3 regions of the Nonomuraea sp. NPDC050310 genome follow, and region 1 is predicted to be linked to each of the others. Evidence: riboswitches for the same ligand, from Rfam matches in the RefSeq annotation. Region 1 holds a riboswitch; each other region holds the start of a gene.
The links. A riboswitch is a leader RNA that binds a small molecule or an ion and turns the genes downstream of it on or off. The one in region 1 is predicted to bind cyclic di-AMP.

Region 1 (4,201 bases):
CGAGGTCTGAGCGCCCGTACGGCGGAGCCGCCCGGCCCGCGGGCGGCACCGCCGCGACCCCCGCTCTAGGCGGCGGTGAGCCGGGTGATCTCGGTGACGATCCGCTCCCAGAGCGGCCGGGGCAGATCGTGCCCCATGCCGGGAAAAGTGACCAGGCGGGCGCCGGGGATGGCCTCGGCGGTCGCCTGGCCCCCGGCGAGCTGGATCAGCGGATCCTGCTCGCCGTGCAGGACCAGGGTGGGCACGTCGAGCTTGGCCAGCCGTTCGGTACGGTCGCCCGAGGCGAGGATGGCGGCGAGCTGGCGGCTGACGCCGGCCGGGTCGTGGCCGCGGTCGAAGCTGAGGCCGGCGCGGCGGGCGATGCGCTCGGCGTCCAGCCCGAAGCCCGGCGAGCCCAGGACCTTCCAGGCCGTCAGGGCTCCGGCGATCGCCTCCTCGCGGGTGCGGGCGGGCGGCGACAGCAGGGCGGCGCTGGCCTCGGGAGTGGGCGGGCCGGCCTTGCCCGGGGTGGACATGATCGAGGTGAGGCTGAGCACCCGGGAGGGGTGCGAGAGGGCCAGTTCCTGGGCGATCATGCCGCCCATCGAGGCGCCGGCCACGTGCGCGGCGGGCCAGCCCAGGGCGTCCATCAGCGCGGCGGCGTCGTCGGCGAGGTCGGACAGCAGGTAGGCGGGCTGGAACGGGGCTCCGGAGAGCGCGGCGGCCAGGTCGGGCGGGCCGGCCTCGTGCAGGTGGGTCGACAGGCCGACGTCGCGGTTGTCGTAGCGCACCACGTGGTGGCCGCGGTCGGCCAGCAGGGCGCAGAACTCGTCGTCCCAGAGGATCATCTGGGCGCCCAGGCCCATGATGAGCAGGAGCGGGCGGCCCTCGGGGGAGCCGAAGCTCTCGTAGGCGATCTCGATGCCGTTCGCGGGTACGGTCGTGGTCACGGGGAACAGAATGACATTCTGGTAGCCCGCCGTAAAGGGACCCCACCGCGAGGAGGGAGGGCCGCCGTGAAGAGGCCCTCACACATGCAGGAAAAGGAAGAGGCCCGGTGCCGTGAGGGGGATCACGGTGCCGGGCCTCTTCAGGAGGGGGGTTCGAGGAAGGTCTACTGGCGGACGAGCTTGCGCACGCGGTCGCGACCGAGGTACGCGCCGCCGCCGAGCACGGCCAGGCCGCCGACGAGCAGGACGCCGCCCCAGTTGTTGCCGTTGGCGTCTTCCTTGACGGCCATGGTCTTCAGGTCCGCGGAGGTGGCCTCCTTGGCCGGCTGCTCGGCCGGGACCGCGGCGGCGGCCACGACGGGCTCCTGGCCCTCGGGCTCCTGGTCCTTCTTCGGCTCGGTCTTCTTCACCAGCGGGATGGGCTTGGCCGGGTTGCTGTCCTTGCGGCCCCACGCGCCGGTGGAGAAGGCGACCGGGTGGTTCTTCTTGCCGACGCCGTCGCCCCACTTGGTGATGACGTACTGCACCTTGGCGTGGCCCTCGCCGCCGACGCCCTCGACCGAGAGCGAGCTGTCGTTGAAGGTGCCGCCCAGCAGGTAGGCGAAGGTCTTGGCGTCCAGGTCGAGCATGATGCCGCGGTTGGACGGGTTGCCGGGACCGCGGTCGCCGACGAAGAACGGGGCCTTCTTGCCCTTGTAGACGACGTAGCCCTCGGTGAACAGGGGCCAGCTCGGGCTCGCGGCCATGCCCTTCTGCATGGGCTTGCCGCTGGCCGGCAGGCCGGTGTCGCCGTTGCGGCCGGAGGAGTCGTCCCAGTAGTAGGACGCGGTGGTGGTGCCCTTGAGCAGGATCTGCTTCTGCTCCTGCTTGGCCACCGGAGTGAGCTGCACGGAGTCGGCGTGGGCGGGGACGGTCATGGCCATGAGGCCGGCCAGCGCACCGGAAGAGAGCAGGGTGAAAGCGCGCATGCCAAAACGGGCGGTCATGAAAAGCGAAAGTCCTTCGTGCGGAGACAGGGGCAGCGCCTGATCAATGAAGGGCGTAGCCGGGCAAAAAGGGGATGCCGACGGTCGCTACGCGAGGCGCGAAAAGATCAGTTGGTGTTGCGGTGGGGTATCAGTACCCGAGTGCCGATACGGCGCGGCCGGAGAATCTGTCACGGTGCTGCACTGGCTGTTGTCCTCTCCATCTCGCCTACCGGGTTAGCTGACGGGTTCGGGCGTGGAGATGCCCTACCGACGATGCGTCGGATTCACCCCAGATAAGTGGGTCCCCGGTTCCCGCGCGGCGCGGGATTCGGCGTCTGCCCTGCTGAGCGGGCTCCTGACTCAATGGACATTAGGCCAAGAAACGGGCAAAAGCAAAACTAAACCCATGATTAGGGCAGAAGATCTACCTTGGATGCCCACGAAACTCCAGGTCCACCCCGCCTCCCGAGTGGCCGGAACGCCTTTGATTACATGGGTTTCATCCCCCTCAAATGCGATCATTGAGGAGGAATCATGAAAGCGGTGGCTATCACCCGATTCGGCGAGCGTCCTGAGGTCATGGAAGTGCCCGTTCCGACGCCTGGACCAGGGCAGGTCCTGGTGCGGATGTACGCCGCCGGGCTGAATCCCTTCGACTGGAAGGTCACCGACGGGCTGCTGAAGGACGTGGTCCCGCACGCCTTCCCGCTCGTCATGGGCAACGACGGCGCGGGCGTGGTCGAGGCGGTCGGGGAGGGCGTCACCGAGCTGCGTCCGGGCGAGGAGGTCTACGGGCAGTTCATGAGCCTGTCCACCGGGGGCGGCTCCTTCGCCGAGTTCGCCGTCGCCAAGGCCGGCTCGGTGGCCAGGGCGCCCAGGGGGCTCACGCTGAGCCAGGCGGCGGCGGTGCCGACGGCCTCGATGACCGCCTACAACCTGGTTAAAGAAGCGCGGGTGGACGCAGGGCAGACGGTGCTCGTCGTCGGCGCGACCGGCGGCGTCGGGCAGGGCGTGGTCCAGTTCGCCGACGCGCAGGGGGCCAGGGTCGTGGCCACCGCGACCGCGGACCTGGCTCCGCTGGTGCGTGAGCTGGGGGCCGACGAGGTGATCGACCACACCGCCTCACCCGTGGCGGACCAGGTGCGGGCGTTGCATCCGGAGGGCCTGGACGTGCTCTTCGACCTGGTGCAGGACGCGGGCGGCTTCGAGGCGGCCACCGATCTGCTGCGTCCCGGCGGCATGGCGCTGACCACCCAGGGCGTGGCGGACGTGGACGCGCTGGCCGAGCGGGAGGTGCACGCGGTCAACTTCCAGAACAGCGCGAGCGTGGTGCTGCTGGAGACGCTGGCCGACCTGCTGGACGCCGAGCGCTACCGGGTGCGGGTCGACGTGGAGGTGCCGCTCGACCAGGCGGCGGAGGCCGTGGCCCGCAACCGGGCGGGGCTGGCCAGGGGCAAGACGGTGATCAAAATAGCCGGGACATGACCAACGGAAAGTGTGAGCAAAGTCGCCCGAGCCCGGCGCGCAGCGAGGGCGAGCGAAGTCGCCAGGACATGACGAAGGGGTGTGGCCAGGGCCACACCCCTTCGGTCCGGGCGCATCAACCGCTCTTGCGCCGGAACGAACGCTTGTTGGCGGCCGGGCCATGGGCGCCATGGATCTTGGACGGATCCTTGCCCCTGCCACCGGCCTCCGCGCTGGCGTGCTGGTTACGCTTGGCCTCCAGCGCCTCGCGGAACTTGCGCTTCATCTCATCTTCCGGCGAGTCAGAGCTCGACTCGGGCTCAGCCTGGGAATCAGTCATGAGGACCTCCTGGTGTAGGGGACATCCGAAGTTTCCCACGAGCGCCCAGTCAGTGCGACATCGGGCCGCCGGTCACCAGGCCCGCGAGGTCGCCGGGACCGGAGTGGCCGGACAACGCGAGGGTGATGTCCAGCTCGCCCAGCAGGCAGCGCAGCACGTGTTCCACGCCCTCCTGGCCGCCGAGGGCCAGGCCGTACAGCACCGGGCGGCCGACGAGCACGGCCCGCGCGCCGAGCGCGAGCGCCTTGACCGCGTCGGCGCCGGTGCGGATGCCGGAGTCGAAGAGCACGGTCAGCCGCTCCCCCACCGCCTCGGCGATCCGCGGGAGCGCGTCCAGGGCGGCGATGCCGCCGTCCACCTGCCGGCCGCCGTGGTTGGAGACCACCACGCCGTCCACGCCGTGCTCGGCGGCCAGCAGCGCGTCCTCGGCCGAGACGATGCCCTTGAGCAGGATCGGGCCGTCCCAGTGCGTGCGCAGGAACGGCAGGTCGGCCCAGGTC
Region 2 (4,201 bases), on a different contig from region 1:
GCCGGGCGACGAGGACCGCGTGTTCTACCGCAAGAAGTGGTGGCAGAAGGTCGTCATCATGTCCGGCGGCCCGCTGACCAACATCGTGCTGGCCTTCATCCTCTTCGGCGTGATCTTCATGGGCTTCGGCGTCGCCACCGCCAAGCCGGTGGTGGCCGAGATGCCGCAGTGCGTCATCCCGACCGCCGAGCTCACGAAGAACCCCAACCGCCAGTGCACCCCGGCCGACGCCAAGACCCCCGCGATCCTGGCCGGCCTGCAGCCCGGCGACAGGATCGTCGCCTTCAACGGCCGCCCGATCAGCGCCTGGGAGGAGATCCAGGGCAACATCAGGAGCGCCGGAGCCGCCCAGGTCACCCTCGGCATCGAGCGGGCCGGGCAGCGCCAGGACCTCAAGGTCAACCTGATCGCCCAGGAGATGCCCAAGCTCGACGACGCCAAGAAGACCGAGGTCGTCGGCTACCTGGGCGTCAAGCCGCAGGCGGTCGTCGAGCGGCAGAGCATCGGCTACACCGTCAGCGAGATGGGCGGCATGATCGCCCGCGTCGGCGAGTCGCTGGTCAACCTGCCCAACCGCATGGTCGGCGTCTGGCACGCGGCCTTCTCCGGCGAGGAGCGCGACCCCAACGGGCCGATCGGCGTGGTCGGCATCGGCCGCATCGGCGGCGAGATCGCCACCCTCGACACCCCGATCGAGAACAAGCTGCTCTTCTACGTCAACCTGATCGCCATGTTCAACCTGGCGGTCGGCATGTTCAACCTGATCCCGCTGCTCCCGCTGGACGGCGGCCACATCGCGGGCGGCCTGTGGGAGGGGCTCAAGCGCGGCTTCGCGAGGATCACGCGCCGGCCCGAGCCCGCCCACGTCGACGTGGCCAAGGTCCTGCCGCTGACCTACGCCCTGGCGTTCCTGATGATGTTCATGGCCGGTCTGCTGGTCTACGCCGACCTGGTCAACCCGGTCCGCCTGGCGGGCTGAGGCTACTCGCCGGTGGCCCCGTCGATCCGCTCGCGCAGCAGGTCGGCGTGGCCGTTGTGGCGGGCGTACTCCTCGATCATGTGCACCACGATCCAGCGCACGGTGAACCGGTCGCCGTCGTGGGCGACCACGTCGTCGAGGGCGCGCTCGGCGAGGATCTTCCTGGACCGGGCGATCTCCTCCTGCCAGGCGGCGAAGGCCGCCTCGTAGGTGTCGGAGGCGGCCTCGTGGAAGGCGGCGTCCCGGTCGTCCTCGCGCCAGTGCCGGGCCCGGGCGTCCTCGCCGGCGATCACCCGCCGGAACCAGCCGCGCTCCACGTCGGCCAGGTGCCGCAGCAGGCCCAGGAGGGACATGGAGGAGGGCTCGACGGCGGGGGTGGCGAGTTGCTCGTCGGTCAGGCCGGAGCACTTCCAGGCCAGGGTCTCGCGCTGGTAGTCGAGGAAACCGGTCAGGGTCTCGGCTTCGGGGGCGACATGGGGAGGCTCAGTACGTTGCATAGTCCCCCATTTGTACCGGTTTGCAGGGGGCGATGCTGTACCGGTTTGCAGGGGGCGATGCGCCCGGGCCTCCGCGCCAGATGCCCGGGCGCACCACGTCTCAGAGCATCGAGATGTGCACGTGGTCGTAATGGTTGGCGGTGATGCTGCCACGGTCGGACATGGCCCGCCAGCCCGAACCCTGGTTGATCCGCTGCTTCCAGATCACGTACTTGACGCCCAGCTTGTCCATGTTCTTGATCGCCCACGCGGCGACCTGGTCGCCGAGCGCGTTGCCGGCGTTGGAGGGCATGGCGCCGCCGCTGCTCATCATGAAGTCGCAGGCCCGGCCGAGCGGGTGCTCGCCGCTGTCGTCCACGCGGTAGCAGCCGACGGTGTACTGCAGGTTGAAGTTCTTCTGGATCTCCGCCCGCATCAGCCGCGTGCGCGGGGTGATGTTGTCCGACCCGCTGGGCAGCTCGGGCGCGAAGGAGCCGTCGGAGCGGCGGCCCGTGCCGTACGGGACGAGCTCCACGAGCTTCTTCTTGATGTCGGAGATGAGCTTCTCCGCCTCGTCGCGCTGGGCGGCGAGCTCGGTGCTCTCCTTCTTGATCGTGACCGCCAGCGTCGAGGCCTGGTCGGCGGCGAGCTTCTTGGCGTCCCGCGTGGCCTGCACGCCCTGGATGGCCGCCTGCTGCTGGTCGGTCACCGCGTCGAAGACGGCGGCGCCGACGGCGTCGGTCGGCATGAAGGGCGGCAGCGAGCCGTTGTTCTGGTACTGGATCTCGGCGAGCTGGGTGATGAGCTTCTCGGCCTCGGCGAGCTGCGCCTCGGCCTGGGCCAGCCGGGCCTTGGCCGCCTTCTCCGCACTCTGGGCCTTGCCCAGCGAGACGCGCTTGGCGTTGTAGGCCTCGATGAGCTTGTCGGCCTTCTTGTTCAGCTTCACCAGCTCGGCGCGGAGCTCCGGCTCGGTGGGCTTGGGCGCGGCGACGGCGGGGAACGTGCCGAAGGTGAGTGCGACCGCGGTGAGAATCCCCGCGGTGACCATCGCGGACTTGGCCGCCACGAACCTTCCTCTCCTTCTGCCGGCCGGGTTAGCTGACGGGTTCGGGCAGGAGATGCCCTACCACCGAAGTGGATTCACCCCAGGGTGCGATGGGTCCCCGGCTCCCGGGCGACGCGCCCGGGATTAGGCGTGCGACGGCTGTGACAGCCGTTGCGAGAGGGATACTAACGGTAAAACCAAGGTAACGCGACTCCAAGCCGAGATCGCTTAGTGATCTACCTGTGATCGAAGCAGTCGGGCCGCCTCCTCCGGCGGTACGTCGTTGACGAACGCGCCCATCCCCGACTCCGATCCGGCCAGGTACTTCAGCTTGCCGGGCGCCCGCCGGACCGAGAACAGCTCCAGGTGCAGGTAGGCCAGTTCGCGGCCCTGCCGTACCGGCGCCTGGTGCCAGCCCGCGATGTACGGCATGCGCAACCCGAACAGCCCGTCGAAGGCCCGCAGCACCGAGGTGTAGAGCGGCGCGAACGCCGCCCGCTCCTCGGCCGTGAGCGCCGGCAGGTCCGGCACCTGGCGATGCGGGTACAGGTGCACCTCGAACGGCCACCGCGCCGCGGCCGGCACGAAGGCGGTCCACAACTCGTTGGCGGCGACCACCCGGGGCCCGGCCTGCTCGGCGGCCAGCACGTCGGCGAAGAGCGTGGGCCGCTTGGCCGCGGCGGCCAGGTGCAGCCGGGTGCGCGGCGTGACGTACGGGTAGCCGTAGATCTGCCCGTGCGGGTGGGGGAGGGTGATGCCGATCTCCTCGCCGCGGTTCTCGAAGCAGAAGACCTGCTCGACGCCCTCGATCGTGGACAACTCGGCGGTGCGGTCGGCCCAGGCCTCCATGACCAGCTCGACCTGCTCGTCGCTGAGCTGGGAGAAGCTGGAGTCGTGCTCGGAGGTGAAGCAGACCACCTCGCAGCGGCCCACGCCGGGTCGCACCTCGCTCAGGCCGCCGACCTGGGGGTAGTCGCCGAGGTTGGTGGAGAAGGAGGGGAAGCGGTTCTCGAAGACCACCACGTCGTACTCGCTCGCCGGGATCTCGGAGGCGCGTGCCGCGGTCGACGGGCACAGCGGGCACTCGTCGGCGGGCGGCAGGAAGGTGCGGCTCTGGCGGTGGCCGGCGATGGCCACCCACTCCTCGGTGAGCGGGTCGTAGCGCAGCTCGGAGGCGAGCGGGCGGGGATCGAGGCGGCGGCGGTCGATCGCGGACCGGTCGGCGTCGTCGCGCCGGTCGTAGTAGATCAGCTCCCTGCCGTCGGCCAGGTGAGTGATGGTGCGCTTCACGACGCTTCCTCCGCGATGATCAGTTCTCCGGCGCGCTCGGCCAGGTCCCGGCGCGCCTCGGCGTCCAGGCGCGCGTCGCTGATGACGACGTCGGCCTGGGACAGTTCGGCGATGGTGCTGATGCCCACCGTCTGCCACTTGGTGTGGTCGGCGGGGACGACCAGGCGCCCGGCGCACTGCACCAGCGCGCGGTTGGTCTCCGCCTCCAGCAGGTTGGGGGTGGTGAATCCGGCGCGCACGCTCATGCCGTGCACGCCCAGGAAGAGGGTGTCGACGTGCAGCGTGCGCAGCGCGGCGACGGCGACCGGGCCGACCAGGGCGTCGGAGGGGGTCCGGACGCCGCCGGTGAGCACGACCGTGCGGTCGTCGCGCTGGTTGCGGTGGAAGACCTCGGCCACCTGGATCGAGTTG
Region 3 (4,201 bases), on a different contig from region 1:
CGCGTTGTGCCAGCCGAGCTCCTCAGTGAAGTCGATCGAGATCATGTGGTCGGTGAAGTGCTGACCGAAGCCGGGCGCCGCGAGTATCTGGTCGCGCTCGGCCGCGGTGCGCGCGCGGTCGGAGAGTTGCACGTCGAAGCTGAGCGTCATGGCGGAGTCCTTCTTTCGCGAGGCGGGCTTATGTCCAGTATCTGGGATGTAGCGGCATCTATACCAAAAACGCCTGGTGGCTGCGGCCACCAGGCGTTCGTAGGGCAGGCAGGCCGGAGCGCGAAGGGCGCCCGGCCGGGTACGGCTAGGCGCCGCCGGCTACTCGTGCGGTGATGTCGTCACCGATCTCCTGGGTGCCGCGCACCCGGCCGCCGCTCCGCTCGAGGATGTCGGCGGCGACGGCCTGCTCGACGCGCTCGGCCTCGGCGGTCAGCCCGAGGTGCTCGAGGAGCATGGCGATGGAGAGGATGGTCGCGGTCGGGTCGGCCTTGCCCTGGCCGGCGATGTCGGGCGCGCTGCCGTGGACGGGCTCGAACATGCTCGGCGCGGTGCGGTCGGGGTTGACGTTGCCGCTGGCGGCCAGGCCGATGCCACCGGCGATGGCGGCGCCGATGTCGGTGATGATGTCGCCGAAGAGGTTGTCGGTGACGATCACGTCGAAGCGGCCGGGGTCGGTGACGAAGAACATCGAGGCGGCGTCGATGTGCTGGTAGTCGGTGGTGACCTCGGGGAAGTCGGCGGCGACCCGCTTGACGGTGCGGGCCCACAGGTCGCCGGCGAAGGTGAGGACGTTGGTCTTGTGGACCAGGGTGAGCTTCTTGCGGGGCCGCTCGGCGGCCTTGGCGAAGGCGTAGCGGACCACGCGCTCCACGCCGAAGGCGGTGTTGAGCGACTCCTGGGTGGCGATCTCGTGCGGGGTGCCCTTGCGCAGCACGCCGCCGGCGCCCGCGTAGAGGCTCTCGGTGCCCTCACGGACGACCACCATGTCGATGTCCTCCGGCGCGACGCCGGCCAGCGGCGTCTCGACGCCCGGGAACAGCTTCACGGGCCGGAGGTTGACGTAGTGGTCGAGCTCGAAGCGGAGCTTGAGCAGCAGGTCGCGCTCCAGGACGCCCGGCGGCACGCTGGGGTCGCCGACCGCGCCGAGCAGGATCGCGTCGTAGCCGCGCAGCTCGTCGAGGGTGGCGTCGGGCAGCACTTCGCCGGTGCGGTGGTAGCGAGCGGCACCCAGGTCGTAGTGGGTGGTCTCGATCTTGACACCGGTCGCGTTGAGGACCTTCAGTCCTTCGGCGACGACTTCGGTGCCGATCCCGTCTCCGGGGATCACGGCCAGACGAATGTTGCGCGACTCCATGAGAACGTACCCTACCCCCCTGTCTCGCCCTGCGAACAACCTATCTCAAAAGGCGGACACTACTTTTTGTCCGATTTGCGACCTTTTGACCCTTTCGTTAGAGTCCCACGAGCCTAATCCGTCACGTCCGTGACAGAGCCGGGGACCCACCTTTCTTCATGGGGCGAATCCCTTCGTGTAGGGCCGACTTCCAGGCCCGAGCCCGTCAGCTAACCCGGTCGGCCGCGTGGAAGGACCCTCCCCTGTCTCGCCTCGTTCTCGCCGCCCTCGCCTTCCCGCTGGCGCTCGCCGCCACCCCGGCCCCGGCCCACGCCTCGGCCGGCGCGGGCAGCACGCCGGAGAAGGCCGCCAGCATCACACTGGACGCCGCCCAGGTCAAGGAGGTGCGCGACCGGGCCGTCAAGCCGCCCGCCTGGAAGAAGGCCCTCGCCTACGCCATGTCCAAGCGGGGCGTGCCGTACGTCTGGGGCGGGACCTCCGACCGCGGCTACGACTGCTCCGGACTCATGCTCCGCGCCTACGAGAGCGCGGGCATCGAGCTGCCCCGCACCGCGGCCCAGCAGTACTCCGCCTTCGGCAGGAAGATCTCCTGGAAGGAGCTCAAGCCGGGCGACATGGTCTTCTTCTCCGGCCTCGGGCACGTGGGCATGATCAGCCGCCCCGGGTACATGGTGCACGCCCCGCACTCCGGTGACGTGGTCAAGGAGGAGCGGCTCAGCGGCTGGCGGCGCGGCGCCTTCGTCGGCGCGGTCCGGCCCGACCCCAAGGGCGTCGCGCTCTGGGCGGCCCTGCTGAAGCAGAAGGCCAAGCCCGCCGAGACGATGCCTACCGCGAGCCTCTGAGCTCGAAGATCAGCTCCCAGGCCCGGGCCTTGGCGTGGGCGACCGCGCCCAGCAGCACCCCGCTGTCGCCCAGCGCGCTGGCCACCACCTGGGGCCGCAGCGGCCCCAGCTCGGCGATCCGCCGCTGGATGGAGCGCCCGAGCAGGTCAAGGTTGTGCCCGACGCCGCCGGTGAGCACGATCACCTCCGGGTCGAGCACGGCCGCCACCGCGACCAGCAGCCCGCCGATCCGCCGGCCCTCGCCGTCGACCACCGACAACGCGACCGGGTCGCCCCCTGCCGCGGCGGCGAAGACCTCGCGGGCGCTGTCCAGCAGCAGCCCGGCGGCCTGGGCGGCGCGCACCACGCCGGGCGCGGCGGCGACCGTCTCGGTGGCGCCGCGCTCCAGGGTCTCGTCGCCCTCGGGCGCCTCGGCGGCCGGCAGGTAGGACACCTCGCCGGCCGCTCCGCGGGCGCCGACGTAGAGCTCGCCGTTGATGACGATGCCCATCCCGACGCCGGTGCCGACCGAGACCAGCGCGAAGTTGACCTTGCCGCGGCCCTCGCCGTACGCCATCTCGCCGACCGCGGCGAGGTTGATGTCGTTCTCGATGACCAGCTCGACGCCGAGCGCGGCGGCCAGCCGTTCGCCCAGGTCAGGACCGGGCAGGTTGGGGGCGAGGGAGAGCAGCCCGGCCGCGGGGTCGTAGACGCCCGGCGCCCCGACCACTGCGCAGGCGATCGAGGACCACTCGACCCCGGCCTCGGCGGCGGCCTGCCGGGTCAGCTCGGCCACGCAGGCGGCCAGCTCGGCGGAGGTGCGGGCGGTGTTGCGTGCGTCGGTCCGCCCGACGAAGGCGGCCCGCAGGTCGGCGACGGCCACCCGGATCCAGTCGCGGCCGATGTCGATGCCCGCCACGTGCCGGGCGGCGGCGTTGAGGTCGTACAGCGAGCTGACCGGCCCGGGCCGGCCCAGGACCTCGCCCACCAGGTGCACGAGGCCGTCCTCCTCCAGCCCGGCCAGCACGGCGGAGACGGTCGGTTTGGACAGGCCGGTCGCCTTCGCCAGGTCCGCGCGCGCGGCGGGACCGTGGGCGGCCAGCCGATCGAGGAGCTGCCGCTCGTTCAGCACGCGGAGCAGCCGCGGATTCCCCAGCACAGCGGAAGTCTAGCCAACGCGTTGATAGTAAATTACCTTTCTTACCAAATAGGAGAGGAGGGGCGATGCACCGCACAGCCGCCCTGGGAGCACTCTGCTTAGCCGCCGCCCTGCTGACCGCCTGCGGGTCCGGTACGGCAGGCCAGAACAGCGAGGCCGGCAAGACCAGCAAGATCGCGCTGTTCCTGCCGGAGTCCAAGACCACCCGCTACGAAGCCTTCGACCGCCCGCTGTTCGAGGCCAAGGTCAAGCAGCTCTGCCCCGACTGCGAGCTCCTGTACGGCAACGCCGACCAGGACGCCGCCAAGCAGCAACAGCAGGTCGAAGCCGCCCTGGCGCAGGGCGCGAACGTGATCGTCCTGGACGCCGTGGACGCCGGCGCGGTCGCGCCCCTGGTCAACCAGGCCAAGCAGCGCAAGGTCCCGGTGATCGCCTACGACCGGCTGATCTCCGGCATCGACTACGCCTACTACGTCTCCTTCAACAACGTCCGTGTCGGCGAGATGCAGGGCCGGGCGCTGCTGGAGGCGATGACCGCCAAGGGCGTGGCCGGCCAGGGCGAGATCGTGATGATCCACGGCTCCCCCACCGACCCCAGCTCGGCCGACTACAAGAAGGGCGCCAAGAGCGTCCTGGAGGGCAAGGTCAAGGTCGGGCGGGAGTTCGACACCCCCGACTGGAGCCCCGACAAGGCGCAGCAGCAGATGGAGCAGGCCATCACCGCCCTGGGCAAGGACCGGATCGTCGGCGTGCTGAGCGCCAACGACGGCATGGCGGGCGGCGCCATCGCGGCCATGAAGCGCGCCGGGTACCAGACCCTGCCGCCGATCACCGGACAGGACGCCGAGCTCGCCGCCGTGCAGCGCATCCTCACCG

Region 2: linked by a shared signal. The riboswitch ahead of AB0I67_RS36660 (hypothetical protein) and the one ahead of AB0I67_RS39270 (hypothetical protein) in region 1 are both predicted to bind cyclic di-AMP.
Region 3: linked by a shared signal. The riboswitch ahead of AB0I67_RS21850 (C40 family peptidase) and the one ahead of AB0I67_RS39270 (hypothetical protein) in region 1 are both predicted to bind cyclic di-AMP.

What each region holds. Positions count from the first base shown of each region.
Region 1 is NZ_JBFAKP010000030.1:27,113-31,313, forward strand. It holds gene AB0I67_RS39260 (hypothetical protein) at 1-10, shown strand, start outside; gene AB0I67_RS39265 (alpha/beta hydrolase) at 66-929, opposite strand; gene AB0I67_RS39270 (hypothetical protein) at 1,094-1,915, opposite strand; cyclic di-AMP (ydaO/yuaA leader) riboswitch at 2,106-2,241, opposite strand; gene AB0I67_RS39275 (NADP-dependent oxidoreductase) at 2,432-3,382, shown strand; gene AB0I67_RS39280 (DUF5302 domain-containing protein) at 3,498-3,701, opposite strand; gene AB0I67_RS39285 (lactate 2-monooxygenase) at 3,751-4,201, opposite strand, start outside.
Region 2 is NZ_JBFAKP010000024.1:117,664-121,864, forward strand. It holds gene AB0I67_RS36650 (site-2 protease family protein) at 1-979, shown strand, start outside; gene AB0I67_RS36655 (DinB family protein) at 982-1,476, opposite strand; gene AB0I67_RS36660 (hypothetical protein) at 1,577-2,521, opposite strand; cyclic di-AMP (ydaO/yuaA leader) riboswitch at 2,525-2,661, opposite strand; gene galT (galactose-1-phosphate uridylyltransferase) at 2,729-3,790, opposite strand; gene AB0I67_RS36670 (DeoR/GlpR family DNA-binding transcription regulator) at 3,787-4,201, opposite strand, start outside.
Region 3 is NZ_JBFAKP010000009.1:7,385-11,585, forward strand. It holds gene AB0I67_RS21840 (branched-chain amino acid aminotransferase) at 1-150, opposite strand, end outside; gene AB0I67_RS21845 (3-isopropylmalate dehydrogenase) at 296-1,345, opposite strand; cyclic di-AMP (ydaO/yuaA leader) riboswitch at 1,446-1,584, shown strand; gene AB0I67_RS21850 (C40 family peptidase) at 1,729-2,187, shown strand; gene AB0I67_RS21855 (ROK family transcriptional regulator) at 2,171-3,325, opposite strand; gene AB0I67_RS21860 (substrate-binding domain-containing protein) at 3,391-4,201, shown strand, end outside.